DNA from 3 places in the Cupriavidus basilensis genome. Region 2 is predicted to be linked to each of the others. Evidence: predicted binding sites of a transcription regulator. Region 2 holds the regulator's gene; each other region holds the start of a gene.

Region 1 (10,198 bases), on a different replicon from region 2:
GTACTGGGTGCCTGACACCCCGCCCAAGCCCAAGCAACCTTTTGATTTCGAATATCGCCTGCTGTGGCAGAAGGACGGCGAGAAACAGCCGCCACTGTCGTGGGTGACACAAACGCGGCGTGGCCAGGGCCTGAGCCGCAAGCAGGACGACACCAGTTTTTCGCTGGTGGTGGACTTTGAAGGCCCGGCCTTCAAGAAACTGGCCGCCGATACCCGGATCGATCCGGTGATCTCGGCCGACAGCAACGGGGAGCTGCTGAACACTTCGACGCAACGCAATGCGGCCACCGGCGGCTGGCGCATGACCATGGTCGTGCGCCGCAAGGACGAGAACAAACCGGTCGAATTGCGCGGCTATCTTCGCAACGGCAATACAACCCTATCCGAGACGTGGAGCTACATCTTACCCCCAGGCTGAAGCGGCGCGCCGCTCCGGCGGCGGCATGCGAGCGCTATCTCGATCGCGTTCCTGTCTCGCCCGACCAGCGTCGCGAGCTGCTTGACAACGTCGCTGGCAGCGACGCCGCCGACACGGAGTCGGCCATCCATCTGCTGCAGCGCACACTCGCGGCCAAGGACGGCGAGCCATCCCCGGCGGGGCCGTCCTACGGCTCGGTGGGGCGCCGCCTCAACCTAGCCTATGGCGCGCCGCAGGTGTCGGGCGAACCGCTGGTGCAGCGTCGTGCGGACGGCACCGTGCATATCGACACCGGCCCCGCACCCAAACGCGCATCCATGGTGCCGCGGGCATGGCCTCCGCACATCGTCACCGGCTTCCTGCGCAACCTCGGCAGGCGCATGCTGGGCCGCCCGCCAGTGCCGGAGACCTGGGACACGTTGCATGACGGCCCCGATGCCGAGGGCAAATGGCACCCGGCGGGCAAGCACCGTCGATGGGTACTGCTTGGCCTGGTAGCCGGGCAGACCGCGCTGGCGACTTACTTCATGACCAAGGTGCTGCCCTATCACGGCACCGATCCGCTCGAGATCGCCGTGCTGGCGCTCTTCGCCATCCTGTTCTCGTGGGTGTCGGCCGGGTTCTGGACTGCCATGATGGGTTTCCTGGTGCTGGCCAAAGGCGGCGACCGCCATCTGATCTCGCGCTCAGCCGCGGTGGATGGACCCATTGCCGAGCAGGCGCGCACAGCGGTCATCATGCCGATCTGCAACGAGGACGTGACTCGCGTATTTGCCGGGCTGCGCGCGACCTATGAGTCGATGGAACGTACCGGCGAGCTGGCGCGCTTCGATTTCTTCGTGCTGTCCGACAGCGGCAACCCGGACCTGCGTACCGCCGAGACCGATGCGTGGATGGAAACCTGCCGCGCGGTCAACGGCTTTGGCCGGATCTTCTACCGCTGGCGCCGCCATCGCGTCAAGCGCAAGACCGGCAACGTGGCGGACTTCTGCCGCCGCTGGGGCAGCGCCTATCGCTACATGGTGGTGCTGGACGCAGATAGCGTGATGAGCGGCGAGTGCCTGACCACGCTGGTCAAGCTGATGGAAGGCAATCCGGGCGCTGGCATCATCCAGACCGCGCCGCTGGCCGTGGGCCGCGAGACCATGTATGCGCGCGTGCAGCAGTTTTCCACGCGCGTGTACGGACCGCTGTTTACCGCCGGCCTGCATTACTGGCAGCTCGGCGAATCGCACTACTGGGGCCACAACGCCATCATCCGCATCCAGCCGTTCATGGAGCATTGCGCGCTGGCGCCGCTGCCCGGCAAGGGCCCGCTGGCAGGGGAAATCCTCTCGCACGATTTCGTCGAGGCCGCCTTGATGCGCAGGGCCGGGTGGGGCGTATGGATTGCCTATGACCTGGAGGGCTCCTATGAGGAACTCCCGCCGAACCTGCTCGATGAGGTCAAGCGCGATCGCCGCTGGTGCCAAGGCAACCTGATGAACTTCCGCCTGTGGATGAAGCAGGGCTTCCACGCCGTGCACCGCGCAGTATTCCTCACCGGCGTGATGGCTTATCTGTCGGCGCCGCTGTGGTTCCTGTTCCTGGTGTTGTCCACCATCATGCTGGCCAAGCACGCACTGGTGCCGCCGGAGTACTTCACGCAGCCCTACCAGCTGTTCCCGACCTGGCCGGAATGGCATCCCGAGAAGGCGCTGGCGCTGTTCTCGGCGACCGCCACACTGTTGTTCCTGCCCAAGATCGCCAGCGTGTTGCTGCTGATGAAGGACTCGCGCAACTATGGCGGGCCGTTGCGGCTGGTGCTGTCGATGCTGATCGAAGTCGTGATGTCGGCCTTGCTGGCCCCGGTCCGGATGCTGTTTCACACCAAGTTCGTGGTGGCGGCCTATAGCGGCTGGGGCATTACCTGGAAGTCGCCGCCGCGAGAGGATGCGCAGACCACCTGGGGCGAGGCGTTCCGCCGCCACGGCATGCACACCTTGCTGGGCCTGGCCTGGGGCGGGCTGGTGCTGTGGCTGGACCCGAATTTTGTCTGGTGGCTGCTGCCGATCGTAGGCTCCCTGGTATGCTCGATTCCGCTTTCGGTCTGGCTGTCGCGGGTCTCGCTGGGCCGCGCGCTGCGCGGAGCCAGGTTGTTCGTGACGCCGGAAGAGGCCACGCCCCCGCGCGAGATGGTGGCCATGCAGAAGCACGTGGAGGCAGCGGGAGAGCCGCCGGCATTTATCGACGCCGTGGTCGACCCGGTGACCAATGCGCTGATGTGCGCGACCGCGTCGCCGCGCGTGGTGCAGCCACAGGCTACGCAAGCCGAGCACGCCGCGCTGGTGCAACAGGCCCTCACCGCCGGCCCTGACGCACTGTCGGCGGCCCAGAAACACCTGTTGCTGGGCGATCCCTTTGCGCTCGCCCAGTTGCATGGACTGGTATGGGGTTCACCGCAGGCGCACGCGCGGTGGAAAGAAACCCGTGTGCTGCCCCGGCGCGCGGCCAACGTGGTGCCGTTGCGTCCAAGGCTCGCCTGAGTAGCGTCATGCCCGGGAGCCTGTGCGCCTGCTCCCGGAGGCAAGGCCCGGCATCCCGGCAGGAATGCCAGATCGGGCCGGAAGGACTTAGCGCAGTGCTGTGGCGCAGATGGGGGCGTTGATGTAGACGTCGCCAACGCGACGCTCGCCGCGCTCGTTGCGCGTCATGTAGCGGAACATCATGCTGATGCCCAGCTTGGTCAGGATTTCAACGTCCCGGTTCGCGCAGATATTGCGCTGCAGCGGCGCGGCGTAGCTGAGCTCGAAGCTGGCGAGGTCCAGCATGGGGCCCCGGTACTTGGTCAGCTCCAGCTGGAACAGGATATGTTTGCCAGGGACCGACTGGCAGCGGCGCAAGCGTGTCTCGCCATCGATCTCGATGGGCAGGGCATCGTTGAGCTGGCGGCAAGCGCGCGACAATATGTTGTCGGGGCGGGCGGTATTGCGCAGCAATTCAGGCACGCCCGCCGCGCCGGTGTTCTGGCCCGTGGCAGCGCCCTTGAGCATTTGCGCCAGGGCATCGGCCTCGTCCACCACCACGGGGGCAGGCGCGGAGGCAGCGGCCCTGGCTGGGGCTGGTGCCGCATGGGCACGCTGCGCCCACGGCAAACTAGCCGCGCCGGCGGCCAGGGCAAAACAGACAGAAAGCAGTTTGTATCTTGTTCTCATGCAGGAAAACGTTGCCGGGAACCGCACCATCGGGTGGGCTCCCGCGGTGCGTCGGGCTGCGTGATCGTCCGCCTCGGGCGGCCGACAGGCTGGCATTGTACCCTTGGCGTCGCTGCCGTTGAAAGCCACGCACTCCTCCACTTCGCGGCGAAGCGAGGCCCGAATCGCCGCAATGCCGCGGTACCGTCAGGCCTGTCATCACAGTTGCGCGCGCCCGGTCGGACGTGCGCCTGCATCATCGCCGCGCGGCATGCCGAGTGCGCGGCTTGTTACGCTATGCAACAATTACGCCTTTGGCCGCTCCCGTGCCGCTGCGCCGTTAGCCAGTCTGACGCATTGGGCGCCGGTGGCCATCCCGGCCGCCTAGTTGTTCCTCAGGAAGTTTCGATGACCCGCTCCACCCGCGCCCCGCAATCCGGGCGCTTTCCGCTTTGGCTCCTGGTATGCGCTTCGCTTACCGCGCTGGCGCCGCTTTCCATTGACATGTACCTGCCGAGTTTCCCGGCGCTGGCCGGGGATCTCGGGGTCGATATCGGCCGCGTGCAGCTCACGCTGGGGACGTTCCTGGTCGGATTGGCGGTGGGGCAGGCATTCTATGGCCCGATCAGCGACCGCTTTGGCCGCAAGCCGCCGTTGTATGCCGGCCTTCTGGCCTATGCGTTGGCCGCGGCCGGGTGCGCGCTCGCGCGTGACGTCGATGCGCTGATGCTGTGGCGTTTCTTGCAGGCCCTGGGCGGCTGTGCAGGCATGGTGATGGCACGCGCTGTCATTCGGGACCGGCTGGAGGCCCATGAGTCCGCGCGCGCCTTCTCCTCGCTGATGCTGGTGATGGGGCTGGCGCCGATCCTGGCGCCCATCATCGGGGGCGCCGTGCTGGCGGCATTCGGCTGGCGCGCCATCTTCTGGTTGCTGTGCGGCGCAAGCCTGCTGATCCTGTGGGTGGTCCACCGCTACATGGAAGAATCGCTCGACCACGCCAGCGCCATGCCTTTGCGCCTGGGCCGCGTGCTCTCGAACTACGGCGAGTTGCTGCGAGATCGGGGTTTCGTCGGCTATTCGCTGTCGGCCGGCTGCGCGCAGGCGGGCATGTTCGCATACATCGCGGGGTCGCCGTTCGTGCTGATCGAGTTGCATGGCATCGATCCCTCCCATTACGGCTTCGTGTTTGGCGCCAACGCATTGGGCCTGATCGGCATGTCGCAGCTCAACGCGCGCCTGGTGCGCAACCGCACGCTGGACCACGTCCTGCGCGGCGCGCTGCTTGCACCGTGCCTGGCCGGCCTTGCCCTGGCTGCGGCCGTGCTCGCCGGCCTGGCGCCGCTGCCGGTGCTGCTGACGGGCTTCTTTGTGTTTATCGCCAGCCTCGGCTGCATCCTGCCGAATGCCTCGGCACTGGCCATGGCCCAGCAAGGCCATCGTGCCGGCACCGCGTCCGCATTGATGGGCACGCTGCAATTCTCCCTGGGCACCCTGGCCGGCGCGGCCGTCAGCTTCTGGCGGGATGGCAGCGCGCTGCCGCTGGCAGTGGTCATGGGCGTTTGCGGCACCGGCGCCGTGCTGATGCGGGCCTTTGGCCGCTCAGGCGCGACGGTGCACGGCACCGAATGATCCGGGTGCAGGTGGTGCCACGATAGCGGGGCGGCCTGGCTCAGCGTGGCCGCGCCATCCCATCGATACACGGTTAAGCGGCTGCGCTGTTTTGCAGCACCACCAGTTGGGCTGGCATCGGGGCGGCGAAGCCGGCCTCGCCAAAGCTCTCGCGGATCACCCGGTTGCTATCGAAATACACCTGCCAGTAATGGTCGGTATGGCAGTACGGACGCACCGCGAGCACCGGCCCCACCAGGGTGAACTCGAGAATCTCGACATCAGGCGGCGGCTCGGCCAGAACGTTGGGCAGCGCGGCCAGCCGCGCCTTGAGCAGGGTGGCGGCAGCCGCCACGTCGGTGCTGCCGGCCAGCTGGGCCTTTAGCTCGACCCGGCGGTACGGGTTGGCGCTGAAGTTCTGGATTGTGTCTGCAAAAATCTTGTTGTTGCCGACCACGGTCAGGACATTGTCTGGCGTGTCCAGCGTGGTGGCAAACAAGCCGATCTCCCTGACGGTCCCGGTGATCCCGCCTACCGTGACGAAATCCCCGACCTTGAAGGGCCGCAGCACCACCAGGAAGGCGCCTGCCGCGAAGTTGGACATCAGCCCGGACCACGCCATGCCGATGGCGATGCCGGCCGCCGCGATCAGCGCGGCAAAGCTGGTGGTCTGGATGCCGAAGTAACCCAGGATCCCGATGATCAGCACGATATTCAGGGTCACCGTGACGATGGAGCCGACATAGCGCAGCAAGGTCGGGTCGACCTTCTGCTTGGTCAGGGACCCCTGCACCATGCGCACCACGACGTGGATCAGCCACCGGCCAACCACCCAGAAGACCAGGGCAGCGAGAACCTTGAACCCGACTTCCGTCGCATAGGCGACGACGACATCCTGATACTTCTGCAGCGTTGTAGCATCCATCGCGTTTCTCCCTTGCTGGCTCGGCAGGTACACAGGCAACGAACATCATGCAGCGGATGCCCGGACGCGTCGGGGGCGGAGCGCGAAGGCAGGCAACGCATTATTGCTACGCGGCGAGCGGAAGTTCAAGCACAAAATGGCCGCGCAGGGCGCAGCGCGCCACTCGCGGCCATGGGTCGTGGGAGCGTGGGGTCGGGGTGGCGCAAGGGCGTGAATCCCCTTTGCGCCGCCGTGCCTTACCAGTTGGTTTCGCGTTCCGGCGTGGCGGAGATGCGATGCAGCGACAGGTCTGCGCCGTTGTATTCCGATTCAGCGTCAAGCCGGATGCCCACGACCTTCTTGAGCGTGCCGTAGACCACGGTGCCGCCCACCAGGGCGATCGCGATGCCAAGGAGGGTGCCGAGGCACTGCGCGCCGAGCGAAACGCCGCCGATGCCACCGAGCGCCTGGCTGCCGAAGATGCCGGCGGCAATGCCGCCCCACGCGCCGCATAGCCCGTGCAGCGGCCAGACGCCCAGCACATCGTCGATATGCCATTTGTTCTGGGCCAGCGTGAACAGGTAGACGAACAGCGCGCCGGCGATGGCGCCGGTGACCAGGGCGCCCAGCGGGTGCATCAGGTCGGAGCCGGCGCAGACCGCCACCAGCCCGGCCAGCGGGCCGTTGTAGGCAAAGCCGGGGTCGTTGCGGCCGGCCGCCCAGGCGGCAAGCGTGCCGCCGGCCATGGCCATCAGGGAGTTGATGGCCACCAGCCCGCTGATCTTGTCGACGGTTTGCGCGCTCATGACATTGAAACCAAACCAGCCTACCGCCAGCACCCATGCGCCCAGTGCCAGGAACGGGATGTTCGAGGGCGGGTGCGCGCTGATGCGGCCGTCTTTCTGGTAGCGGCCGCGGCGCGCGCCCAGCAACAAGATGGCGGGAAGCGCGATCCAGCCGCCCATGGCGTGGACCACGACGGAGCCGGCGAAGTCGTGGAACGGCGCGCCGGCGACCGAGGCGATCCAGTCCTGCACGCCAAAGCGGTTGTTCCAGGCAATGCCCTCGAAGAAGGGGTAGACCAGGCCCACCAGCACGAAGGTGGCCACCAGTTGCGGGTTGAAGCGCGAGCGCTCGGCAATGCCGCCAGAAATAATCGCTGGTATGGCGGCGGCAAACGTTGCCAGGAAAAAGAATTTCACCAGCTCATAGCCGCTTCTTTCCGCCAGTGCATGGGCGCTGGTGAAGAACTCAACCCCATAGGCCACGGTGTAGCCGATAAAGAAATAGGCGATCGTGGAAACCGCAAAATCCACCAGTATCTTGACCAGTGCGTTGACCTGGTTCTTCTTGCGCACCGTGCCCAGCTCCAGGAACGCAAAGCCAGCGTGCATGGCTAGCACCATGATCGCCCCTAGCAAGATGAACAGGGCATCGGTGCCGCTCTTCCATTTGTCCATACAATCCTCTATGCGCAAAATGGGAGCACACGCACGCAAAAAGCGTACCAGTCTGGGGCGCCGCAAGCCGGAATCTGCACCGTGTTGGTGGAATTTGCACCGATTTGTCGCGCTCGAAGGCGGCGGCGCACGGATCGAGAAGCCGTAACGCGAAGCCGGTTAACATGCGCCGGGGGTGACCGGCAGATGGAGGCTGCGCCAAAATGAGGCGATGCCCCTATTTGGGGCGTGCACCCACGGTTTACATGCACCAATATGGATTGAGAGGCGCGTGCATCCAAAGCCATTGCCATGCCGCCGACCAAGCCGTCCGGGCGGTTTCGGTGGCAGCAATGCGCACACCGCGCTGGCCTGATCTTGTCAAGCGATGCCTGTCATCACGTACGGGCGTTCGAATGACCATTAACCTTGCTGGTCGCATTTGAAAGCGCGGAGAAGGGGGGTAAATTCCCCGCAAAGGCGCTTGACTCAAGGATTTGCGGCTTTTTTCGTTGCATTGGTGCCACTGGGGATTGCCCAATGCGTAAAGCGCGGATTAGACTGCGCCGATCGGTAATTTGCCGCGTGGCAGACACTCCGATCAAGACGACCAACAAGGGAAATCAGCCATGAATAAAGGTGAACTGGTATCTGCCATCGCCGCTGACGCGGAACTGAGCAATGCTGCAGCAGAGCGCGCGCTGAATGCCGCTCTGGACAACATTAAGAAGGCGGTTGCCAAGGGTGATTCGGTAACGCTGGTGGGCTTCGGCAGCTTCAGCTCCGGCAAGCGCGCCGCACGTACCGGACGCAATCCGCGTACTGGCGAGACGGCCGCCAAGACGGTCAAGTTCTCTGCCGGCCAAGGGTTCAAGGACGCTGTGAACAAGAAGAAATAAGTAGTCCGCGCCCAGGCGCAAACAGGAAGGCGGCCCGTTGGGCCGCTTTTTTATTGGTGCCCGGGTGCATTTCGACGTTCTCGGGGGGCAGGGCAGGACGATCGTTCCGGGTTAAACTGCCGATCGTCGGCGCCAGCCTTTCGACCTGCACCGCGGGTCGGCCCGGCCGCTTCCAGACTCCGGATTTTCATCATGAATGACCTGTCCCACCAGCTTTCCATGACCGTGCTGATGACGCCGGACATGGCCAATTTCTCCGGCAATGTGCACGGCGGCACCATCCTCAAGTACCTCGACATGGTCGCCTACGCCTGTGCCAGCCGCTATGCCGGGCGCTACGTGGTCACGCTGTCGGTCGACCAGGTCGTGTTTCGCCAGCCCATCCACGTGGGTGAGTTGGTGACGTTCCTGGCGGCAGTCAATTTCACCGGCCGCAGCTCCATGGAAATCGGCATCAAGGTGATCACGGAAAATATCCGCAGCAAGCTGGTTCGCCATACCAACAGCTGCTACTTCACCATGGTCGCTGTGGACGACAACGGTGCGCCCGCCGAAGTGCCGCCGCTGGTGCCCCGCGACGAAGTCGAGCGCCAGCGCTTTGCCGCAGCCCAGCTGCGCCGCCAGCTGCGCCAGGAAATGGAAAAACGACACGATGAAATCACCGGCACGGTGTCCTGAGGTGGGGGGCACGGCCATGCAATCCGGGCGTTCCCAATACGTTTCCCGTGGGCCGCGGTGGCCCCTGACCGGCCTTCTGGCTGCGCTTGCGCTGCTGGCGCCGGCCGCGCATGCCGAGGAGATCGGCAGCGTGAGCACCAATTTCCGCGTGACCGGCTCCGACAAAGTCGTGATCGAAGCCTATGACGATCCGCAGGTCGAAGGCGTGACCTGCTACGTGTCGCGCGCCCGCACCGGAGGCATCAAGGGCTCGCTGGGCATGGCCGAAGACCCGCCGGAAAGCTCCATCGCCTGCCGCCAGGTAGGGCCGATCACGTTCAGGGGCCCGCTGCGCCAGCAGGACAATGTGTTCTCCGAGCGCATGTCGATCCTGTTCAAGACCCTGCACGTGGTGCGCACGGTCGACCGCAAGCGCAATACCCTGGTCTACCTGACCTACTCGGACCGCATCGTATCCGGCAGCCCGCAGAATAGTGTGACCGCCGTGCCGGTGGCGGCCGCCACGCCGATTCCGGTCAAGTAGGCATCCGTTCCCTGATCCACGATCCACGATCCACGATCCATTCAACAATCCAGTCCGGAGAAGACAGCATGAGTGAGCAAGGCAAGGTTGCGCTGGTAACGGGCGCGGCCCGCGGCATCGGCAAGGCGGTGGCACAGGCGCTGCTGGCGGCAGGCTATCGGGTGGTGTTTGCCGGGCGTACCGCCGAGCCGCTCGAGGCGCTGGCCGCGCAAGCCAGGGCCGAGGGCCATACGGCGCTGGCGGTGCAATGCGACGTCAGCGATCCGGATTCGGTGGAGCGGCTCTTCGCCCAGGTTCGCGAGCATTTCGGCCGGCTCGACGTGCTGTTCAACAACGCCGGCATCAATGCGCCGGCGGTGTCGATCGATGAGCTCTCCGTGGCGCAATGGAAGGCGGTGCTGGACACCAACCTGACAGGCGTGTTCCTATGCTCGCGCGCGGCCTTCGCGCTGATGAAGTCGCAGAGCCCGCGCGGCGGCCGCATCATCAACAACGGCTCGATCTCGGCGCACTCGCCGCGTCCCAACACGGTGCCGTACACGGCCACCAAGCACGC
Region 2 (10,198 bases):
CGCTTCTTGCTGGTGACGCTGACGTCGAGGTTGATGTTGCCGGGTGGCAGCAATTTAGCCAAACGATTCATGTGGAATGCGCAGGGTTTTCTAGTAAGCAGGCCCGGGGCCAGGAGGCGTCCCGCCGGGCGGAAAGAGGATAAAAACCAAGGCCCGAGATTTCCACCGGGTGTCCCCCATGCCGGTGTCGGGCGTCTGGCCATTATAGAGCAGGCCCGCTTCCGCTTTGTGCATTGCAATAGCCGATGCGCTCAAGCGGTGCTGCATGCACCGGAATGGCTAGGCCAGTCAACCATGTATTGCACAGCATACACTGCTACATATGCGTTGCGGAATCCCCTGCGTGACCCGATCGGGTGGGCTGCAACGAAAAAGCCGCGCTCTGGGCGCGGCTTGATTCCGTTTTTCAAGGGACTGACACCGACGGCCCGGTATGTGGGCCGCCAGGCACGGTCATTGCTGCATCTGCGATGCGGCCATCTGGTACTTGACCGCTTCACGGTCGTGGCTCTGCACGCGATCCTTGTGGCGAATCACCTGCCGGTCGAGCTTGTCGACCAGTGCGTCGATAGCGGCATACAGGTCTTCATGATGCGCTTCGACAAAGATGTCCTTGCCCTTGAGATGTAGATTGATTTCCGCGTACTGCCGCCGGTCCTTTTCTTTTGTATTGTCGACAGAGAGCAGCACACTTACGCCAATGACTTGATCGAAATGCCTGACGATACGCTCCAGTTTCGTTTCCACGTACTCACGCAGAGGCGGCGTGATGTCCAAGTGGTGTCCACTGATCTTGAAGTTCATAGCGTTTCTCCTTCTGAAAGAGCTGCATCAGGCAGGCGATGCAGCTCGGCTACAAAGTCTTACGGAGATTGACCGCGGGAATCTTGAGCGCTTCGCGGTACTTGGCAACGGTACGCCGTGCTACCACAAAGCCTTGCTCGCCGAGCAATTCGGCAATCCGGCTGTCGGACAAGGGGTTCCTAGCGTCTTCGGCTCCTATCAATTGCTTGATCAACGCACGGATTGCCGTTGATGAGGCCGCGCCGCCGGTTTCTGTGGATACGTGAGAGCCGAAAAAATACTTCAGCTCGAAAGTCCCCATCGGCGTTGCCATGTATTTATTGGTAGTCACCCGAGAGATGGTGGACTCGTGTAAACCCAGTGTATCGGCAATCTCCCGCAAAACCAAGGGGCGCATCGCAATTTCACCGTGGGTGAAGAAGTTCTTTTGACGTTCGACAATGGCTTGTGCGACGCGCAATATCGTATCGAACCTTTGCTGGATATTCTTGATCAACCAACGTGCTTCCTGCAGCTTTTGCTGCAGTCCGGCCGCGCCCGCATCGCCTTTTGCACCGCGCAAAATCTGCGCGTACATGTCGTTGATGCGTAGCCGTGGCATCACATCCGGGTTGAGGTGGGCGATCCATCCGCCGCTCAACTTTCGAACAAAAACATCGGGCACCACGAAGTCCGCTTCTGGCCGGCTGTAGGCATGGCCGGGGTAGGGCGCGAGCGAGCGGATCAGTTCATGTGCTGCCTTGAGTTCCGGCTCGTCGACTTGCAGCGCTTTTTTCAGGCGCGTGTAATCGCGCACCGCCAGCAGCTCGAGGTGGTTGGTGACGATGCTCAGCGCCAGTTCGCGCTGCGGATGCTTGAGCCTGCGCAATTGCAGCGCCAGGCACTCGGCGGCATTGCGCGCCCCGACGCCCGGCGGATCGAAGCTCTGCAGCAGCGTGAGCACAGCCTGGATCTCGTCGACCTCGAACTCGAGCTCCTCCGGCAGCTCGCTGCAGATTTCCTCGAGCGTGGTGCTCAGGTAGCCGTCATCGTCCAGGGATTCGACCAGGAAGATAGCCAGCCCTTTGTCGCGCAGGGAAATCTTGAGCGGCGCCAGCTGCTCCATGAGGTGTTCACGCAGCGTGGGCTCGGCGTCGCGCAGCTGCATCGGGGTTTTTTCGTCGTCTTCGCCTTGCGGGCGGCGGGCGAAGTCGTCCAGGCTCCAGTCGCTGCCGTAGTCCTCATTGCTGTCGGAGTAGCTGTCGTCGGCCTCGGGGGCGCCATCGGGGCGGTTCTCGCTGGTGCCCTGGCCATCGGCGGGTGCCGGCGCTGGCGCGCTCTGCAGGTTCACCGAGCCGTCCGAAGATACGCGCAGCGGGCTGTCCAGCCAGTCGTTCTCGCGCTCGAGCAAGGGGTTCTCGGTCAGCGCCTGTTCCACTTCCTGCTGCAGTTCAAGCGTGGACAGTTGCAGCAGCCGGATCGACTGCTGGAGTTGCGGCGTAAGCGCGAGATGCTGCGAGAGGCGGAGCTGTAGCGACGGTTTCATGCGACCTATTTTATGCCCAACTTCCGTACTGGTGGAACGGAAATTGCTATCGCTGGTGTCGCTATGATCGTTTGAAGGATAAAAGGCGACACTGAAGCCGCCCGGGGGGCGATGCGCGGCAGGCGCCGCGCGCCCTTACATGCGGAAGTTCTCGCCCAGGTAGACCTTGCGCACCGACTCGTTGGCGATGATGTCTTCAGGCTGCCCGGACGCCAGCACCGCGCCTTCGCTGATGATGTAGGCGTGGTCGCAGATGCCCAAAGTCTCGCGCACGTTGTGGTCGGTGATCAGCACGCCGATATTGCGTGCCTTGAGGAAGCTGACGATGCGCTGGATTTCGCCCACCGCGATCGGGTCGACACCGGCGAAGGGCTCGTCGAGCAAGATGAAGCGCGGCGCGGAGGCCAGCGCGCGGGCGATTTCCACGCGGCGGCGTTCGCCGCCGGACAGCGATAGCGCCGGGTTGTCGCGCAGATGGGCAATCTGCAGGTCGTCCAGCAGGGTGTCCAGCCGGCGCTCGATCTCTGCCTTGCCCAGGGGTTTTCCATCGTTGAGCTGCAGCTCCAGCACAGCGCGGATGTTCTCCTGCACATTGAGCTTGCGGAACACGGAGGCTTCCTGCGGCAGGTAGGACAGGCCCATGCGCGCGCGCTCATGGATGGCCAGGCCGCTGATGTGCTTGTCGTCGAGCACGATATCGCCCTCGTCCAGCGCCACCAGCCCCACGATCATGTAGAACGACGTGGTCTTGCCCGCGCCGTTGGGGCCCAGCAAGCCAACCACCTCGCCGCTTTTCACATCGAGCGACACGTCCTTGACCACGGTGCGCGAGCCGTAGCGCTTCTTCAGGTGGCGCACGACCAGCGTGCTGCTGTCCTTCAGGGTGGCGGGCTGGGACGGTGCGGTTTGGGTAGCGGTCATGAAGGTGAAGTCAGAATCCGTGGGTCAGGGGTTGACGGGGGCGGTCGCCGGCTTGAGCGGCAGCGGACTGGCTGCGGCACCGCTGGCGGGCTGCTCCTGGCGCGGCGACAGCACGGCGCGCACGCGGCCCGACGGGCTGCCCGCGGTCGCGTTCTCGGCGCCGCCGCTGGCCGTGTAGAACTCGTTGCGGCTGTCATAGGTGATCACCGCGCCGCGGATCTCGTCGACCAGCTTTGCACCGGCAAGGCGGGCCATGCGGGCGCGCCCGATCAGCTTGGACAACTCCTGCTTGCCGTCATACTCGATGCGGTCGCCCCAGCCGTCGATGTACTCGTCGACGTTGTCGCGCTTCTGGCGGATATAGGCTTGCTTTGCGCCCTTGGAGGTCGCGACCGCGTACTGGTAGCCCTCAGGATCGGTACGGACTTCGGCCGCGTCGGATTTGAGCACCATGGTGCCCTTGGTCAGCACTACGTTGCCGGTCAGGACATAGACCTGCTTGACGTCATCGTAGCTGGCATTGTCGGCCTCCAGGACCAGCGGCTTATCGCGGTCGGCCTTTTCGGCGCTGGCGGGCGCGGCCAGCGTGAGGCCAAGGACGGCGGCCAGCGTCAGCAAAGCGGCCGTGCTGCGGCGCAGACAGGACGAAGTCGTCGGGAATGGATTCATGTTGGCGTGATGGCGGTTGACGCGGGCGGCTGGTGCCCGCGGGCGGCTTCTGGGCTACTTTGCGGGACTCGCCGGCGGCGGTCCCGTGATGATGGTGCCGCGTACGTTACCCAGCAATTGTACTTCGCGAGTGACATTGTTGAAGACCAGGCCGTTTGCGGTCATCACCGACGGGCCGCGGGTCAGCTTGACAGCCTTGTCGGTCTTGACGATGTCATCGTTCACCAGCACCTGGAAGTACTCCGAGGCGGCCGTCATCTGTGGGTCCTTGGCGGGGTCGGGGCCCTGGGCGCGCACGATGAAGGCATTGCCGAACAGGTCGATGACCGAGCCTTCCGCGTTCATCGTGCCGCGATCGGAGTGGCCGGTGACGGGCGGACGGTCGATTTCGTAGGAACGCATGGCCGGGCGCGTCACGTCGTAGGTCTGGTCGTCCTCGAAGTGGATCATCTTGTCGCCGGTGAAGCGCAGCTTGGTGTTGCCGTCCTCGGCAAGCTCGGTCGCGGAAAAACGGATCATGTAGTAATCCGGTTCATGCTTCTTGCCTACCGGCCCGGTGTCCGCTTCTTTCGGGGAGTTGACCTGCACCAGCCAGAAGGTGCTGCCCGCCACCAGTGCCATCAGCAGCAGGGGCAGGGCTCGCATGGCAAGCCGGCTCAGGGAGGACAGGATTTCCCGCATAGGCATGGGCTCTGGCCTCAGATGACCTTGGCGCGGGTCAGGTCGTGGATGTGGAGCGCGCCGACCAGGCGCCGCTCTGCGTCGACCACCAGCATCTGGTTGATGCGGTTCGCCTCCATGACCTGCACGGCTTCCACGGCCAGCTGGTCCGGCCCGACGGTATGCGGCGTGCGGTGCATGACTTCGCTGATGGGTACGGTCTTCCAGTCGCGCGGGGTTTCGAGCAAGCGGCGCAGGTCGCCATCGGTGAAGACACCGATCAGGCGGTCGTCCGGGTCCACCACCGCGGTCATTGCCATGCCTTTGCGGGTGATTTCCATCAGGGCCTGTGCCAGCGGCGTGCTCTCGCGCACCTTGGGCACCGCGTTGCCGCTGCGCATGACGTCGCGCACGTGGGTCAGCAGCTTGCGCCCGAGCGCGCCGCCCGGATGCGAGCGGGCAAAGTCTTCCTCGCCGAAGCCGCGGGCATCCAGCACCGCCACCGCGAGCGCGTCGCCCATCGCCAGTGCGGCGGTGGTGCTGGCGGTCGGGGCCAGGTTGAGCGGGCAGGCTTCTTTTTCCACGCCGGCATTGAGGTGCGCGTCGGCCAGCTTGGCCAGCGTGGATGCGGGGTTGCCGGTCACGGAGATGAGCTTGGCACCGATGCGCTTGACGATCGGGACGATCGAAAGCAACTCGGCGGTCTCTCCGGAGTTGGAAAAAGCGATCAGCACATCGTCGCGCGTGACCATGCCCAGGTCGCCGTGGCTGGCTTCGGCCGGATGCACGAAGAACGCGGGCGTGCCGGTCGAGGCCAGCGTGGCCGCGACCTTGCGGCCGATATGGCCCGACTTGCCGATGCCGGAGACGACGACGCGCCCGCTGCAATTGAGCGTCAGTTGCACGGCCTGCGCAAATCCGTCGTCCAGGCGGCCCGCGAGGGCAGCAACGGCGTCGGCTTCGATCTGGAGGGTTTCGCGAGCGAGCCTAAGTGCTCGATCCGCATTGAAATTAGCTATCATGGCGACGAAGTATACCAACGAATGCGATGGCGCTTGGGCTGTTCCTGGGATCGGGCAGCGAGGGCGGCCATCGCGCTTGCCGTAATCCGCCGGCAGGGCCGCCCGCACCGGGCCGGCCCGGTGCCCGGCGCGGCGTACCTGACCCTGTCGATGCACTCTCCGCTGGACCTTACCCTTGTCCTGCTCGCCGCCGCCGTGTTTGGCGTGGTCGCGTTTCGCATGTTGCAGTTGCCGCCGATGCTGGGGTACCTGGTCGTGGGCATCCTGATCGGGCCGCACGCGCTCGGCCTGGCCAGCGACACCGCGCAAACCAAATACCTGGCCGAGTTCGGCGTGGTCTTCTTGATGTTCTCGATCGGCCTGGAGTTTAGCCTGGGCAAGCTCAAGGCGATGAAACGGCAGGTGTTCGGCCTGGGCGGCTCGCAGGTGGTGCTGTCGCTCCTGGCCGTGATTCCGGCAAGCTGGGCGTTCAACTGGCTGTTTCCGCTGTCCTGGCAGGCTTCGGTGGCGCTGGGCGGCGCGCTGGCCATGTCATCCACCGCCATCGTGTCCAAGATGCTGTCGGAGCGGCTGGAGCTGGAGAGCGAGCACGGGCGCAACATCATCAGCATCCTGCTGTTCCAGGACCTGGCCGTGGTGCCGCTGCTGATCGTGATCCCGGCGCTCTCGCGCGATCCGGGCGACCTGATGATGGCGCTGGGCCTGGCCACGGTGAAGATCGTGGTGGCCCTGAGCCTGATCTTCTTCGTCGGCCAGCGTCTCATGAGCCGCTGGTTCCACATCGTGGCCGCGCGCCGCTCGCAAGAGCTGTTCATGCTCAACCTGTTGCTGGTCACGCTGGGCATGGCCGCGCTGACCGAGCGGCTCGGCCTGTCGATGGCGCTGGGCGCCTTCATGGCTGGCATGCTGATCTCCGAGACGCCCTATCGCCATCAGGTGGAGGAGGACATCAAGCCCTTCCGCGACGTGCTGCTGGGGTTGTTCTTCGTCACCATCGGCATGTTGCTCAATATCCATGTGGTGCTCGATCACTTGTGGCTGGTGCTGGCGCTGCTGGTGGTGCCCATTGTCTTCAAGCTGGTGCTGATCTCCGGCCTGGCCCGCTTGTTCGGTTCGCGCCAGGGGGTGGCGATCCGTACCGGCCTGGGCCTGGCGCAGGCCGGCGAGTTCGGCTTCGTGCTGCTTAACCAGATCGACGGCCTGAACCTGGTCGACCCGGTGCTGATCCAGGTCATCCTGGCTTCCATGCTGTTGTCGATGCTGGCGGCGCCGTTCCTGATCCAGTACAGCGACGCCATCGTGCTGCGCTTTACCGCCAACGAATGGCTGATGCAGTCGCTCAACATGACGCGCATCGCGGCGCAGAGCCTGCAGACCGAGAAGCACGCCATCATCTGCGGGTTTGGCCGCAGCGGCCAGAACCTGGCGCACATGCTGGAGCGCGAGGGCATCACCTACGTGGCGCTGGACCTCGACCCGGACCGGGTGCGTGAAGCCGCCGGCGCGGGCGACACGGTGGTGTACGGCGACGCCGGCCGGCGCGAGGCGCTGATCGCGGCTGGCCTGCATCGCGCGGCAGCCTTGATCATCACTTACAACAACACGCCCTCGGCCCTCAAGGTGCTGCACCATGTGCAGGAGCTGGAGCCGGCGCTGCCCGTGATCGTGCGCACCATGGACGACTCGGAGCTCGACATCCTGCAAAAGTCAGGCGCCACCGAGGTGGTGCCGGAAAGCATCGAGGGCAGCCTGATGCTGGCCTCGCACGCGCTGGTGCTGCTGGGCGTGCCGATGCGGCGCGTGGTGCGCGGGGTGCAGGAGGCGCGCGATGCGCGCTACAGCCTGCTGCGCGGCTACTTTCACGGCCGCGACGACGAGGAAGACATGGTGGAGCGAGAGTCCGTGCGCCTGCACTCCATTTCGCTCGGCCCGGAGGCCACCTCGGTGGGGCGGCGCCTGGGCGCGCTCGGGCTGGACCGTATCGGGGTGGAGGTGACGGCGGTGCGCCGGCGTGGCATCCGCGCGTTCGATCCGGAGCCCGATACCGTACTGGAGCCGGGCGATATCGTGGTTTTGCGCGGCCAGCCAGAGGCGCTGGAAGCGGCCGAGGCGCGCATGCTGGCCGGCTGAGCCCGCGCTATGCGCTCAGTCGCGCAAGTTCGGGTTCATGCCGCCACGCGGCTGCCGGCGTGCGCCTCTTCTGCCCACGATGGCGGCAGGCCCTCCAGCACGGAGCGCGCATCGAGCGAGCCGATCGGTATGCGCGGGTCGGCGGGAATACGGCCTTCGCCTTGCAGCATCAGGTAGCGCAGGCAGCATACGCGCAGGAAGGACGTGAAGTTTGCGGCCTCGCCCCGGTAGGCGACCAATTCATCGTGCAGCCGGGTGATGAGCTGGCCCACACTCATGCCGTCGCGGCGCGCCAGGGTTTCGAGCACTTCCCAGAACAGGCTTTCCAGCCGGATGCTGGTGGCCACGCCATGCAGCCGGAGCGAGCGGGACTGGCCCTGGTACGACTGCGGGGTGGCCCGGATGAAGATTTCACACATAGAAGAACTCCCGTGCTTAACGGCCCGCGATAGCCATAGGCAGGCTCGCGGGCCGCGTTCGGTAGCCTCTAATGTACGATCCTGGTGCCCAGGACGGCAAGGAACTGCGCCAGCCATGCCGGGTGCGCGGGCCAGGCCGGTGCGCTTACCAGGTTGCCATCGGTGTAAGCCTGGTCGACCGGAATGTCGGCATATTTTCCGCCCGCCAGGCGCACTTCGGGCGCGCAGGCCGGATAGGCCGAGCAGGTGCGGCCTTCCAGCACGCCGGCCGCGGCTAGCAGCTGGGCGCCGTGGCACACCGCGGCGATCGGTTTGTTGGTGCTGGCAAAGTGCCGCACGATCTCCAGCACCCGCTCGTTAAGGCGCAGGTATTCCGGGGCGCGCCCGCCCGGAATGACCAGCCCGTCGTAGGCCGCCGGATCCACATCGGCAAAGCTCGCGTTCAGCGCGAAGTTGTGGCCGCGCTTTTCGCTATAGGTCTGGTCGCCCTCGAAATCATGGATGGCGGTGGGGCAGCTGGCGCCGGCCGTCTTGTCCGGACACACCGCATGGACCGTGTGGCCCACCATCTGGAGTGCCTGGAAAGGCACCATGGTTTCATAATCTTCGGCGTAGTCGCCGACCAGCATCAAGATCTTTTTCGCCATCGCTGTCTCCTGTATGGTTACGGTTGTCCCGGGGGAGCCACGCACGCAAAGCGTGCCATCCGCCCAGGCGCTGCCCATTGTGTTGCCGTTTGCGGCAGCCCGGGTGGTAACCCATTACCGCATCCAGCCTGCCGGTTTGGCAGGCTGCCCGAACGAGTCCCCATGCCCAACACCACTATCCAGTCGTCCGCCCTTGGCGACGTTACCCACTACCTGCGCGAGCGCATCCGTACCGTGCCGGACTGGCCCCAGCCCGGCGTGATGTTCCGCGACATCACGCCGCTGCTGCAGGATCCCAAGTCCCTGCGCGTGCTGATCGACGTCTTCGTGCACCGCTACATGGACGCCAGGCTCGATGTGGTGGCCGGCATCGACGCCCGCGGCTTTATCCTGGGCGCCATCTTGGCGTACGAGCTGAACCTGGGCTTCGTGCCGATCCGCAAGAAGGGCAAGCTGCCGTTCGAGACCGTGGCCGAGGAATATGAACTGGAGTACGGCAGCGCCACGGTAGAAATCCACGCCGATGCCTGCAAGCCGGGTGATCGTGTGCTGCTGGTGGATGACCTGATCGCCACCGGCGGCACCATGATGGCTGGCCGCAAGCTGCTCGAGCGGCTGGGCGCCACCGTGGTGGAAGGCGCCGCCATCGTCGACCTGCCCGAGCTTGGCGGCTCGCGCCACCTGCTGGATAGTGGCCTGCCGCTGTTCACGGTTTGCCGCTTTGACGGGCATTGACCTGCATTGACGGCCGCTCTCCGAGCGGCTTGCGCATTGGGCTTGCGGCCATTTCCACCGCGTGGACATGGCGTTGCCCACACATGCCTGCGGGCGCATAATGCCCCATTGACGACGATACGATGGCCGGGCGAAATCTTGCGATCCGCAATGGAGGCACCGGTCACATAAGGGCATAAGGGCGCAGCATGGGCGTACTACTTCATTTGCTTTCCGGCGTGGCGCTGCTGGTGTGGGGCACCAACATCGTCAAGGTCGGCATCCTGCGCGTGTATGGCGCCAACCTGCGCCACGTGCTTTCGTCCAGCATTTCCAACCGGTTCACGGCCTTTGCCGCCGGCCTTGGCGTGACCGGCCTGGTCCAGAGCAGCAACGCGACCGCCGTCATCGTCAGCTCCTTCGTCGGCCAGGGCCTGATTGCCGTGGCCCCGGCGCTGGCCATCATGCTGGGCGCCAACGTCGGCACCGCCATCATGGTGCAGGTGTTCTCGCTGGACCTGTCCTGGCTGTCGCCGCTGCTGATTTTCGTTGGCGTGATCCTGCATCTGTCCTGGAAGGGCAACAAGCCTGGCCACGTGGGCCGCGTACTGATTGGCCTGGGGCTGATCACGCTGGCGCTGGAGCTGATCTCCATTGCCACCCGCCCCGTGGTGGAAGCGGCCGGCG
Region 3 (10,198 bases), on a different replicon from region 2:
GGCCGCTGACCAGATTGGTGACAGGTGCGAGCGGGCTGCTTGCGCTACCACCGCCCAGGCCGCCGGTGAGTCCGCCCGTCAGGCCGCTGACCAGATTGGTGACAGGTGCGAGCGGGCTGCTTGCGCTACCACCACCCAGGCCGCCGGTGAGCCCACCGGTCAGGCCGCTGACCAGACTGGTGACGGGCGCCAGCGGGCCGCTTGCGCTACCACCAGTCAGTCCACCCGTGAGGCCGCCCAGCAGGCCCGTGACCGGCGCCAGCGGGTTGCCGGTACCCGTGCCGCTCGGGTTGTAGACCACGCCGCCAAGCGCGGCCACCGTGCTGCCCGCACCGGCGACGATGCCGCCCACGCCCGATACCACCGGCGTGTTGGTCTGCTTGATCGTGTTGCCCGCCGTGGCCAGGCCGCCGCCAAGCGTCGCCAGCAGGTTGTTGACCGGAGCACCCAGGCCGGTGGCAGCGCCGAGCGTCTGCGTGGTGCTGGTGAGTTGCGAGGTGAGCGGCACGATGAGCTTGCTGACGCCGCCGGTGAGTTGCTCCACGGGGCCGGTCGAGAGGGCCGTGCCGAGCTGGGCGCCCGCGCCATTGACCGCGGTGCCGAGTTGCGAAACCAGTGAGCCCACCGGCGTGGTGACGGCTGCCAGGGGCGACAGCGGACCGCTGCCCAGGCCACTGACGAGCGCGCCGGCATTGGTCACGGCATTGCCCACCTGGCTGACCGCGCCGCCGGTGCTAGCCACCGTGGTGCCCAGCGGGTTGGTGGCGTTAGGGATGTTGCCCAGGCCGTTTTGCACGCCGTTGCCAAGCGTGCTGACCGCGGCGCCGAGTGAGCCGACCACGCCGCCCAGGCCATCCTTGGATTGGGTCGAGAGAATCGGCAGGTTGGTGTTCTTGATCTGCGTGCCGAGATCGCTCACCACGTTGCCGGCCGAGGTCACGATGCCACCCGCCTGATTGACGATCTTGCTGGTCGGCGTCAGCGCGGCCGTGTTGCCACCGTTATTGCCGCCATTGTTACCGCCGTTATTGCCACCGTTATTGCCACCGTTGTTCCCGCCATTGTTGCCACCGTTGTTGCCGCCGTTGCTGCCACCACCCGTGCCGGCGTTGGTGCCCCCACCGGTACCGGTGCCGCCGGTGGTGCCTGCGCTGGTACCGCCGCCATTGCTGGTGCCCGCACCACTGCCGGTATCCATGGACGTTGTGCCGCCACCGCTGGCGCAACCGCCGAGTGCCAACAGCGAGCCGAGCAATGCCGTGATGAGAATCTGTTGAGTCCGCATGACCTTTTCCTTTTTTTCTTCCCGTCGTGAAATCACGGAGCGCGTGGCGCATGCCGTGTTGTCACTGCATTGCGCAAAGGGTGTGCCAGTGCGTGCCCGCATGCCGCCGGCGCGCGGGCGGACGCCGGATAAAAACGCGCCAAGCCTTGCCACGCTTGGGTTTGAAGAGGATGAGACATAGCCGGGAAAGGACCAGACATGCGCGCGCTGTGCGGTGTTTCGGTGTTACGCGTTACGTAACGCCGTGGCGCCCATACGGAACAACGCGGCCCTGTTCCCTGTGCCGCGGCCGCATGCCAAGCGTGTCGGCAACGTTTGGGCAGACAGTGCGTGCGCGGCTGCGCGTCGGGAACATCTAGGGGGGAACACGTTACGTAGCACGTAACACGCCGCGCGGCACGGGGCGGCCTTGTTGTGCAACGTGACGCGTGACTAGCTCATGCTCGCCATCCCGCGTCAAACAACGGTTTGCGCCGCGGTGCCAGGGTGGATGGACTGCCGTGCCGACAGCGTGCCATGCGGGTGGCACGCAGCTTGCGGTATTGACTCCCGACAAGCGCGGCGCACAGCGCGGCGCGGAGCAAACGCCCTAGTCGTATTGCGATCCGCGCTCAAGGCTTCGCATGCATCGTCCAAGAGCCAATTCGATTGCAGTTCCAAAGGAGAACCTTCCGCGAGGAAGACCAGGAGATCCCATGAAAGCGCATTTCGCCCCGATGTCATCCGTGACCCTCGCCTGCGCGGCCGCACTGTTGCTGCTGGCAGGTTGCTCCTCAGGCGGCTCCGGCAGCGGCGCCAGCCCCAGCGCAGTCACGCCGACCACGCCCCCTCCGAACACGCCGGCTGCGACGCCCGACACCACGCCTACCGCCAAGGTCACGGAAGGCGTGGGCAATACGGTGGTGGCAGCGGGCAATGCGGTGAGCGATATCGGCAAGCAGATCCAGGCTGCGCAAGTGCCGCTCCTGCCGGACGCCACGCGCAACGCGCTCGGCGGCGTAGTCGTAAACGCGGGTAACACGGTCGGTGCGCTAGGCGTGGGTGTGCGCGACGGCCTTGGCAAGATGGGCGCAGTTACCGATCCGCTTGGCATCACCGTGTCCAGCACGGGCAACGTGGTGCAGAAAGCCGGCGTCACGGTATCGAGCGCGGGCGATCTCGTGAGCAGCCTCGGCACCGGGCAACTGGCGCCGCTAGGCGCGGTGACCACGCCCGTGGGTGGCCTGGTCAATCAGGTTGGCGGCGCGGTGACGATGGCCGGCGGCAAGCTCGGCGAGGCGCTCTCGACCGGCCCCGTGGCGCAGGTCACGGGCAGCGTGAGCAAGGTGATCGTGCCGCTGACCACGCAGGTCACCACCGTTGCCCAAACGGTTGGCGGCGCCACCGGCCTTGGCGCGCCGCTGGACAAGCTGCTGGCAACCCTTGGCAACTCCGTGGCCAGCGGCGGCAGCTTGCTGACCAATGCCCAGGCCCCGTTGGTCTCCAGCCTCGGCGGTGTCGTGACCGAAGCCGGCAAGACCGTCGCGGGGACCGGCGTGCTGGTGCACGGCAACGGCACCGGCGGCAATCCGCTTGGCGGGCTGCTCAACAACCTGCCCCTGGGCGGCATTGCGGGCGGTTCCAGCTCGGGCACGGGCGCAGGCACTGCAGGCGTGCTGGCACCCGTGACCGGCTTGCTTGCCGGCGTGACGGGCGGCGCTTCCGCGGGCACGGGCACTGCCGGCGCACTGGGGCCCCTGGCCGGTTTGCTGGCACCGGTGACGGGTGTGCTGAGCGGCGCGCGCAACGCCGCAGCGGGCGCGGCTTCGACGACATCGAGCACGCCGAACACGCCGGCGCTGACCAATCTGCTCGGCGGCCTGGCTCGTTGATTGTTGATCTGAATACGTCGAGTACGTCGAATAAGTCGAATAAGTCTTTACGGTGCGCAGTCGTCCTTACCCCGCGGCTGCGCATCCTTTTACATCACACCGCGCCACATGGCTCACCCGAACGGGTGTGGTACTTGACGCGATTAGAACGTTTGCTCTTTAAAAAGACACTGTTTTCAAACGGACGTCAGCCACTATGCTGAGACAACTATAACTCCAAGGGGGGGTATGGTTGATACATGGCTTTGATCTATAAATTCTTCACCAGCGTTACTGCTCGGTACTAGCCTGGCCACAAGAGCGAGGCGGTGTCGGAGGGGTAAGCGGACGCTGTGTGATGAAATAAATCAAAAACGGAGTGACATCATGAAAAACGCTTTGGCACGCTTTCTTCGGGACGAACAAGGAGCAACTGCAATCGAGTACGGGTTAATTGCAGGCTTGATTGCGATGGGCATGATTGTTGGTGCCACCGCACTTGGTAACAACCTTTCGACGAGCTTTTCCAACCTCGGAGCAAGGATCCTCGCGCTCCTTCCTGCCGCCTGACAGAGTGGTGGCAATTGCCGCACTCTTCTGCGCGGTAACCATCTGGACCGACCTAGCTTATCGGAAAGTACCCAATGCCGTGCTGGCAGCCACCCTGGTGGCTGTCTGCCTGATGCTGCTGTTCGGGCATATTCCTGAGCCGGGACTGGCTTCGCGCGTATTTGGGTTTGCGATTGGCTTGCTGGTCATGTTGCCGGTCTATGCGCTGGGGCGCATGGGTGCGGGTGACGTCAAGTTCTTCGCGATAGCGGGTTTGTTCACCGGCCCAATGGGGTTGGTGACGGTATGGGTCGTCGGCAGCCTGCTGGCGCTTGCGCATGCATTGCTGGTGCGCATGCAAGCCGGCACGGTCTGGGCTGTATGGCGAGACCATTTCGCAAGCTTGCTGCACCGAGGAGTCGGCATGAGCGTCCCCAGTGCGGCTCGCCATACAGCGGAGGAGCGCGGTATTCCGTACGCCGCGTACCTTGCGATCGGCTTGCTGGTCTGGATGATTTTGGGAAGGTAGCGGGCGACGGGCTGTTAGCCAACCGCCTGTCGCCCGCGCCACCGGTCGGCGCAAAAAGTAAAAGATAACCGGGTGAAGTATGCCATTGCGGGGAAACCACGCCGTGCGGACGCGCTCGTCCGGAACGGCTGCGCTTGAATTTGCCATCGTGCTGCCGGTGTTTCTGGCCGTCGTGATCGGCATTGTCTATTTCGGCATCGTGCTGGCCTTGCAGCAGACGCTGACGCTTGCCGCGGAAGAAGGCGCGCGTGCAGCCCTGCGTTATCCCAGCGGGGCATCAGCCAATAACGCGGCTGCCACGCAGGCCCTGCGGGTGAGTGCGGCTTCGACGACAGCTCTGGCTGTGCTGCCTGCCTCCATCAGCAGCGTCATTTCCACCGCTAATATTGCGCAAACTGTTTCCTGCGCCAACCCGAGCGGCTCGGTCTGCGTCAGGGTGACGCTGAACCTTCCCTCAAGCGCGATCTTGCCGGTCATTCCTGGGGTACCCATTCCCACAACGCTGACTGGCAGCGCAACGGTGCAGCTGGCGCCTGACACATGAGAATCTGCCCACGCCACGAGCGGGCGCCGTTTGTCGACATGTGCCTAAGCCAGATTTCAGCTATTCGAACCAGAGTATCCAAACCAGAGATTTAGCATGACCAGCAAACAGATCCGCGTGCTTGCCATCGCGCTGCTCGTCCTTGCCGCGTTGCTGGCGTTGCTCGCGTGGCGCGTGGCACGTACGCCGGCGAAACCAGCAGAGCCCGTGGCGGGAAGCACGCAGTCTTATCCGGTGGTGGTCACGGTGAAGCCGATTGAAGCCGGCAAGCCAGTCCCCGTCGATGCGCTCAAGGTAGAGCAATTGCCCATCAATCCGGCGGGTGCCTACACCGAGGTGGCCCGCGTGGCTGGCCAGGTGCCGCTGGTTGGCATCGGCGCGAATGTGCCGGTACTGGAAAGCCAACTGCTGGCGGGCCTTGCCACACAGGTCAAAGAGGGCGAGCGCGCGGTGGCGGTTGCGGTTGATGAGGTGATTGGCGTTGGCAACCAGGTGCAGCCGGGCGACTTTGTCGATGTGTTCGCGGTGTTCCGCCGCGATGGCCAGGAGATCGCAGGCAGCCAGGCGCGCATGCTGCTCGCGCGCCTGCGCGTGCTGGCCTATGGCGCCGGGACGGTCAATGAAGCCGTCAAGCCGGCGCCCGAGCAAATGATGGCGCGCCGCGAAGGCGCGAAGACCGCCGTGCTGGCGGTACCGGTGGCCAACGTCGGCAAGCTGGCTATCGCACAGCAAACCGGGCGCCTGTTGCTGGCCCTGCGCAATCCCGATGATCCGGATGTTCCCACCGAAGGCTTGTTTGAGGATCCTGCCCCGGTCATGCAGGCAAAGGCGCAGGCAAAAGGGGGGGCGCCAGCCGCAGTGCTGGCGCCATCCGATCGCGCAATGGCAGGCGTTGCACTATCAGGGATCGCAGGCGGGGCACGGGGTGACGCGCTTCCCGCCAAGGCAGCGCCATCGCCGGTCCCGGCACCCTCAGCCATCGCGCAGCGCGCCCATGGCGCGAGCAGCGTCGCGCAAAACAGTGTTGAGATGATCCGCGGCGGCAAGCGCGAGATCGAATGAAACCAGCAACGCCGTCGTGGTTGAAGCATGCCTCGTGCACGCCCGCCGGATTGCATTTGGATTGGTGTTTTCAGTGTTACTTCTGGATAGTCGATTGATGAAATCCATTCTTGCCGGGGCCGCCACCATCCTGGCCGTCTGCTGCACCGTCCCTGCGGCGTGGGCGCAGCAGGCCGACGGCGGCGTGCGTGATCTGAAGCTGGTGGTGGGTAGCCAGCGTGAGCTACGTCTGAACAAGCCACTCGAACGCGTGGCGATCGGCAATCCTGCCGTGGCGGATGCGTTGCTGCTAAAGAGCGGCTCGGGTGCCAACGGCGTGCTGGTGGTGGCCAAGAAGCCGGGCGCTACCGAGCTGATGGTTTGGCCAAGTGGCGAAGCCGCGCAAACCTACCGCGTGCAGGTGGATGCGACGCGAGGCGAGTCCGGCGATCCCGCCGTGGCGGTATCGGGCGGGGGCGCATTGATCAGCGGCGAGGCGCGTGATGCGCAGGCATCGCTGCGCGCGCAGCTGGTGGCGCGCTCGGCCACCGCTACGGCCGAAGGCAAGGGCGGTGTGGTGATCGATCGCTCCACGATCCCGGTCAGCAGCACGGTGCAGGTCGACGTGAAGGTGGTCGAGGTCAGCAAGACCGTGCTCAAGGAGGTGGGGTTCAATTTCTACCGGAACAACGGCGGCTTCGCCTTCGGCACGTTCTCCCCGTCGTCGCTGAACAAGTTTACCTTCACACCGCGAACCGACTCCGCGCCGGGTTCGTTCAGTGCCGACATCAGCTCGCCGATGAGCAGTGCCTTCAATCTTGTCGCGGCGTCACTGTCGCACGGGATCTTTGCCAACCTGAGCCTGCTGGAGAGCAATGGCATGGCGCGGGTGCTGGCCGAGCCGAGCCTGGTGGCGCTGTCCGGGCAGAGCGCGAGCTTTCTTGCCGGCGGGGAGATCCCGATCCCGGTGCCGCAGGCACTCGGCACGACCACCATCCAGTTCAAGCCCTTCGGCATTGGCCTGACCGTGACGCCCACCGTGCTAGCCAAGGATCGCATTGCCTTGAAGGTGGCGCCTGAAGCCAGCGATCTCGATCCGTCGCGCGGCATATCGATCAACGGTGCCATGGTGCCTGCCATCGTGACCCGCCGCGCTGACACCACGGTGGAACTCGGCGATGGCGAGAGCTTTGTGATTGGCGGGCTGGTCAGCCGTACCACGGTCAGCAACGTCAACAAGGTGCCTTTGCTCGGCGACCTGCCGATCATCGGCACCTTCTTTCGCAACCTGAACTTCAACCAGGAAGACCGCGAGCTGATGATCGTGGTCACGCCGCGCCTGGTGCGCCCGCTCGCCAAGGGCGCGGCGGCCGTGGCCGCGGTCAGCGAGGATGGGCGCACCAGTGGCAACCCCGATGTGTGGGGCCGGTTCGTGCTTGGCGAATATGTCGATCCGACGCTGCCAGGGTTTTCCAAATGACATTGGGCAAGCAGGATGACGGCGCAAGGCAGGGTCAGATGGACTTCTTCCTGTTCAATACCGCACAGCCGGAGCCGCGCCAATGGCTGGCCAACGCGCTTGGCAACCTGGGCCGGCTGGTTGTCGAGGCTGGCCCGCAGGATGCCTTCGTGGAGCAGATCGCCACCGTCAACCCCGGCATGGTTTTCCTGCATTTTTCGCGGGAGCAGGCGCTGGCATCAAGCCGGCTGGCTGAGCACGTGACGAAGCTGTACCCGGGGCTGGCGCTGGTGGCGGTGGGCAACGCGGGCGAGCCGGACATCATGCTGGCGGCGCTGCGGGCTGGCGCCAAAGATTTCATCGACATGACCGCGCCGCCGGCTGGCGCGATCGAGATCGTGCGCAGGCTGCTTGCGGTGCGCGGCCACGCCGAGCCGGCGCGCCGGGGCAAGGTCGTGGCGGTGCTTGGCGCGCGCGTGGGCGTGGGTGCCACAACGCTGGCTACCAACCTCGCGGCGGCGGTGCGCAAGCGCAGCCATGGCGAAGTGCTGTTGATGGACCTGGGGCTGCCGTCGCGCGACGGCTCGTTGTACATGAACATCAGCCCGGGTTTTCACTTTGTCGAAGGCGTACGCAACCTGCGGCGCTTCGACCAGGTCTTCGTGCAGACCGCGCTGGCGCGCCACGGCAATGGCGTGGCCGTGTTGCCGCTGCCGGCCACCCTGGCGGAGATGCGGGATATCTCGTTCATGGAGGCGCTTGGGCTGCTGAATCGCCTGCGCGCCTTTTTTGACCTGCAGGTGGTGGACCTGGGCGGCTTTAGCAATGTCGACTTCATGGCGCATCTGGTCAAGGCCGCCGACATGGTGGTGTTGGTGGTGGACCAGAGCGTCGGCGCCATCGTCTCGGCCGCGGAGTTGCTCCAGGAGTTGAAGAAGCGCGAGGTGGAGCGCGAGGACCTGCACTTGCTGGTTTCGCGTTTCGAGGCGCGCCTGGGCGTGGATGCCCAGCAGATCGCGCAGCGCCTGGAGGCGCCATCGGTGGGCACCTTGCCCGACCGGCGCGAGCCGCTGGTGCTGGCGCTCAACCGTGGCGTGGTGCTGGCCGATGACAGCCCCGCCGATCCCTATGTCCGTGCCATTGGCCAGTTGGTGGATCGGCTGGGATACCGTGCCGGCACTGCAAGCGAAGCTGGCTTGCTGGGCCGGGTAAAAGAAAAACTGCCCGAAGCGCTACGCGCCATGCGCGTGATACGCGCTGAGCGGGCTGGGAACTGACATGTCGCAAGCCATCGAATTCTCCGATAACTCCGCCGCGCCTTTTCCTGCTTCGCAGGAATTCCAGAACATCAAGGAAGCGGCCCATGAGCATCTGCTCACCCGCATCGAGGAGCTGGGCGCGGAGTTCGGCCGCTGGTCGCGCACCGCGATCAACCGCTTTGTCGACCTGGAGCTGGAGAGCTTCACGCGGCTGCGCCGCATCCCCATCAACGAGGCCGAGCTGCATCAGATCGCCGAGGCGCTGACCAAGGAGCTGGCGGGCTTCGGCCCGATCGAGGACCTGCTCAACGACCCGGCGGTGGAAGACATCCTGGTCAACGGGCACCTGGACGTCTACGTCTCCCGGCATGGCGTGCTGGAGCGTATTCCCGTGCGCTTTGCCGATAGCGGGCATCTGCTGCGCATCGTGCGGCGCATCCTGGCCCCGATCGGGCGGCGGCTGGATGAATCCAACCCCATGGTCGACGCACGCCTGCCGGATGGCGGGCGCATCAACGTGGTGATTCCCCCGCTGGCGCTGGCCGGCCCGGTGGTGTCGATCCGCAAGTTCCGCAAGGACCCGCTGACGCCCGCGGACCTGCAAGGCCTGGGCACCATGAGCCCCGAGGTCAACGAACTGCTCGAAGCTGCCGTCAAGGCCCGCTGCAATATCCTTGTCAGCGGCGGCACCAGCTCGGGCAAGACGTCGCTGCTCAATGCGCTGGCCACCTATGTGCCCGACGGCGAGCGCGTGATCACCATCGAGGACACGGCGGAACTGGCGCTCAACCATCCGCACGTGGTGCGGCTGGAGAGCCGCCCTGGCGGCTTCGAAGGCACGGGCGTGGTGTCGATCCGCGACCTGCTGCGCAACAGCCTGCGGATGCGGCCCGACCGCATCATCGTGGGCGAGGTGCGCGGTGGCGAGGTGCTGGAAATGCTGCAGGCCATGAGCACGGGGCACGATGGCTCCATGGGCACCATCCACTCGAGCAGCCCGCGCGAATGCCTGTACCGCCTGGAGATGCTGGCCGGCTTTGCCGGCTTCCAGGGCAGCGAGGCCAGCCTGCGCCGTCAGATTGCCAATGCCATCGACTTTATCGTGCAGATCGGCCGGCTCTCCAACGGCAAGCGCCGCATCCTCTCGATCACGGAAGTCACTGGCCTGGGCGACAACATCATCTCGACCCAGGAGCTGTTCCGCCACGAGCCGTTCGTCGGCCCCGACGGCAATGAGGTAGACCGCTGGCTCTCGCTTGGCATCTTGCCGCATTCGCCCAAGCTGGCGCGCATGCGCCCGACCAACTTTGGCCTGGACGACCGCTTCGATGTCTAGCGCGGCGCTGGTCGTTGCGGCGGCCGCTCTCGTTTTGCTGGGACTGGGCCTGCTGCTGCTGTCCAGCGCCAAGGCGCGCGCGCACGAAGAGAGCGCGCGTGCGTTCCTGCAAGCGCAGACCGAGCAGGTCAAGGCACGCTATGCGGCTACGCCGGAGCCGCAAGCCGGCAGGAAGCAGCATGACCTGCGGCGCAAGTGGGCGGATTTCCTGCGCCGTGCGGACCTGGCACCGACACGGCGTACTTATGCGCTGTGGGGTGGTTCCATCATCGGCTTAGGGATCGTGGGCGTTGCCATGGGCGGCTGGCTGGCTGCATTGGCCGCGCTGTCGACCGGGGTGGCCATC

Evidence for each region. Region 2 encodes sigma-54, which starts transcription at its own class of promoters, with help from an activator protein. Its sites were predicted from a motif close to TGGCANGNAANCTGCTTT; they were not measured.
Region 1: F7R26_RS28650 (ammonium transporter) is a predicted target of sigma-54. The motif match lies at 7,843-7,860, and genes of this name have one in related genera.
Region 3: F7R26_RS34340 (collagen-like triple helix repeat-containing protein) is a predicted target of sigma-54. The motif match lies at 1,809-1,826, and genes of this name have one in related genera.

The regions. Positions count from the first base shown of each region.
Region 1 is NZ_CP062804.1:1,748,617-1,758,814, reverse strand. Features, by position in the region: gene F7R26_RS28675 (glucan biosynthesis protein G) at 1-418, shown strand, start outside; gene mdoH (glucans biosynthesis glucosyltransferase MdoH) at 415-2,943, shown strand; gene F7R26_RS28665 (hypothetical protein) at 3,031-3,612, opposite strand; gene F7R26_RS28660 (Bcr/CflA family multidrug efflux MFS transporter) at 4,000-5,220, shown strand; gene F7R26_RS28655 (mechanosensitive ion channel family protein) at 5,294-6,124, opposite strand; gene F7R26_RS28650 (ammonium transporter) at 6,361-7,563, opposite strand; gene F7R26_RS28645 (HU family DNA-binding protein) at 8,172-8,441, shown strand; gene F7R26_RS28640 (acyl-CoA thioesterase) at 8,634-9,119, shown strand; gene F7R26_RS28635 (CreA family protein) at 9,136-9,642, shown strand; gene F7R26_RS28630 (SDR family oxidoreductase) at 9,711-10,198, shown strand, end outside.
Region 2 is NZ_CP062803.1:512,363-522,560, forward strand. Features, by position in the region: gene ptsN (PTS IIA-like nitrogen regulatory protein PtsN) at 1-71, opposite strand, end outside; gene hpf (ribosome hibernation-promoting factor, HPF/YfiA family) at 454-804, opposite strand; gene F7R26_RS02310 (RNA polymerase factor sigma-54) at 854-2,329, opposite strand; gene lptB (LPS export ABC transporter ATP-binding protein) at 2,465-3,250, opposite strand; gene lptA (lipopolysaccharide transport periplasmic protein LptA) at 3,275-3,919, opposite strand; gene lptC (LPS export ABC transporter periplasmic protein LptC) at 3,974-4,600, opposite strand; gene F7R26_RS02330 (KpsF/GutQ family sugar-phosphate isomerase) at 4,618-5,601, opposite strand; gene F7R26_RS02335 (monovalent cation:proton antiporter family protein) at 5,752-7,731, shown strand; gene F7R26_RS02340 (ribbon-helix-helix domain-containing protein) at 7,767-8,150, opposite strand; gene F7R26_RS02345 (DJ-1/PfpI family protein) at 8,219-8,797, opposite strand; gene F7R26_RS02350 (adenine phosphoribosyltransferase) at 8,960-9,532, shown strand; gene F7R26_RS02355 (Na/Pi cotransporter family protein) at 9,721-10,198, shown strand, end outside.
Region 3 is NZ_CP062804.1:3,006,634-3,016,831, reverse strand. Features, by position in the region: gene F7R26_RS34350 (collagen-like triple helix repeat-containing protein) at 1-1,285, opposite strand, end outside; gene F7R26_RS34345 (hypothetical protein) at 1,284-1,466, shown strand; gene F7R26_RS34340 (collagen-like triple helix repeat-containing protein) at 1,981-3,156, shown strand; gene F7R26_RS34335 (Flp family type IVb pilin) at 3,523-3,705, shown strand; gene F7R26_RS34330 (A24 family peptidase) at 3,713-4,213, shown strand; gene F7R26_RS34325 (TadE/TadG family type IV pilus assembly protein) at 4,293-4,757, shown strand; gene cpaB (Flp pilus assembly protein CpaB) at 4,854-5,819, shown strand; gene F7R26_RS34315 (type II and III secretion system protein family protein) at 5,917-7,278, shown strand; gene F7R26_RS34310 (AAA family ATPase) at 7,317-8,534, shown strand; gene F7R26_RS34305 (CpaF family protein) at 8,536-9,852, shown strand; gene F7R26_RS34300 (type II secretion system F family protein) at 9,845-10,198, shown strand, end outside.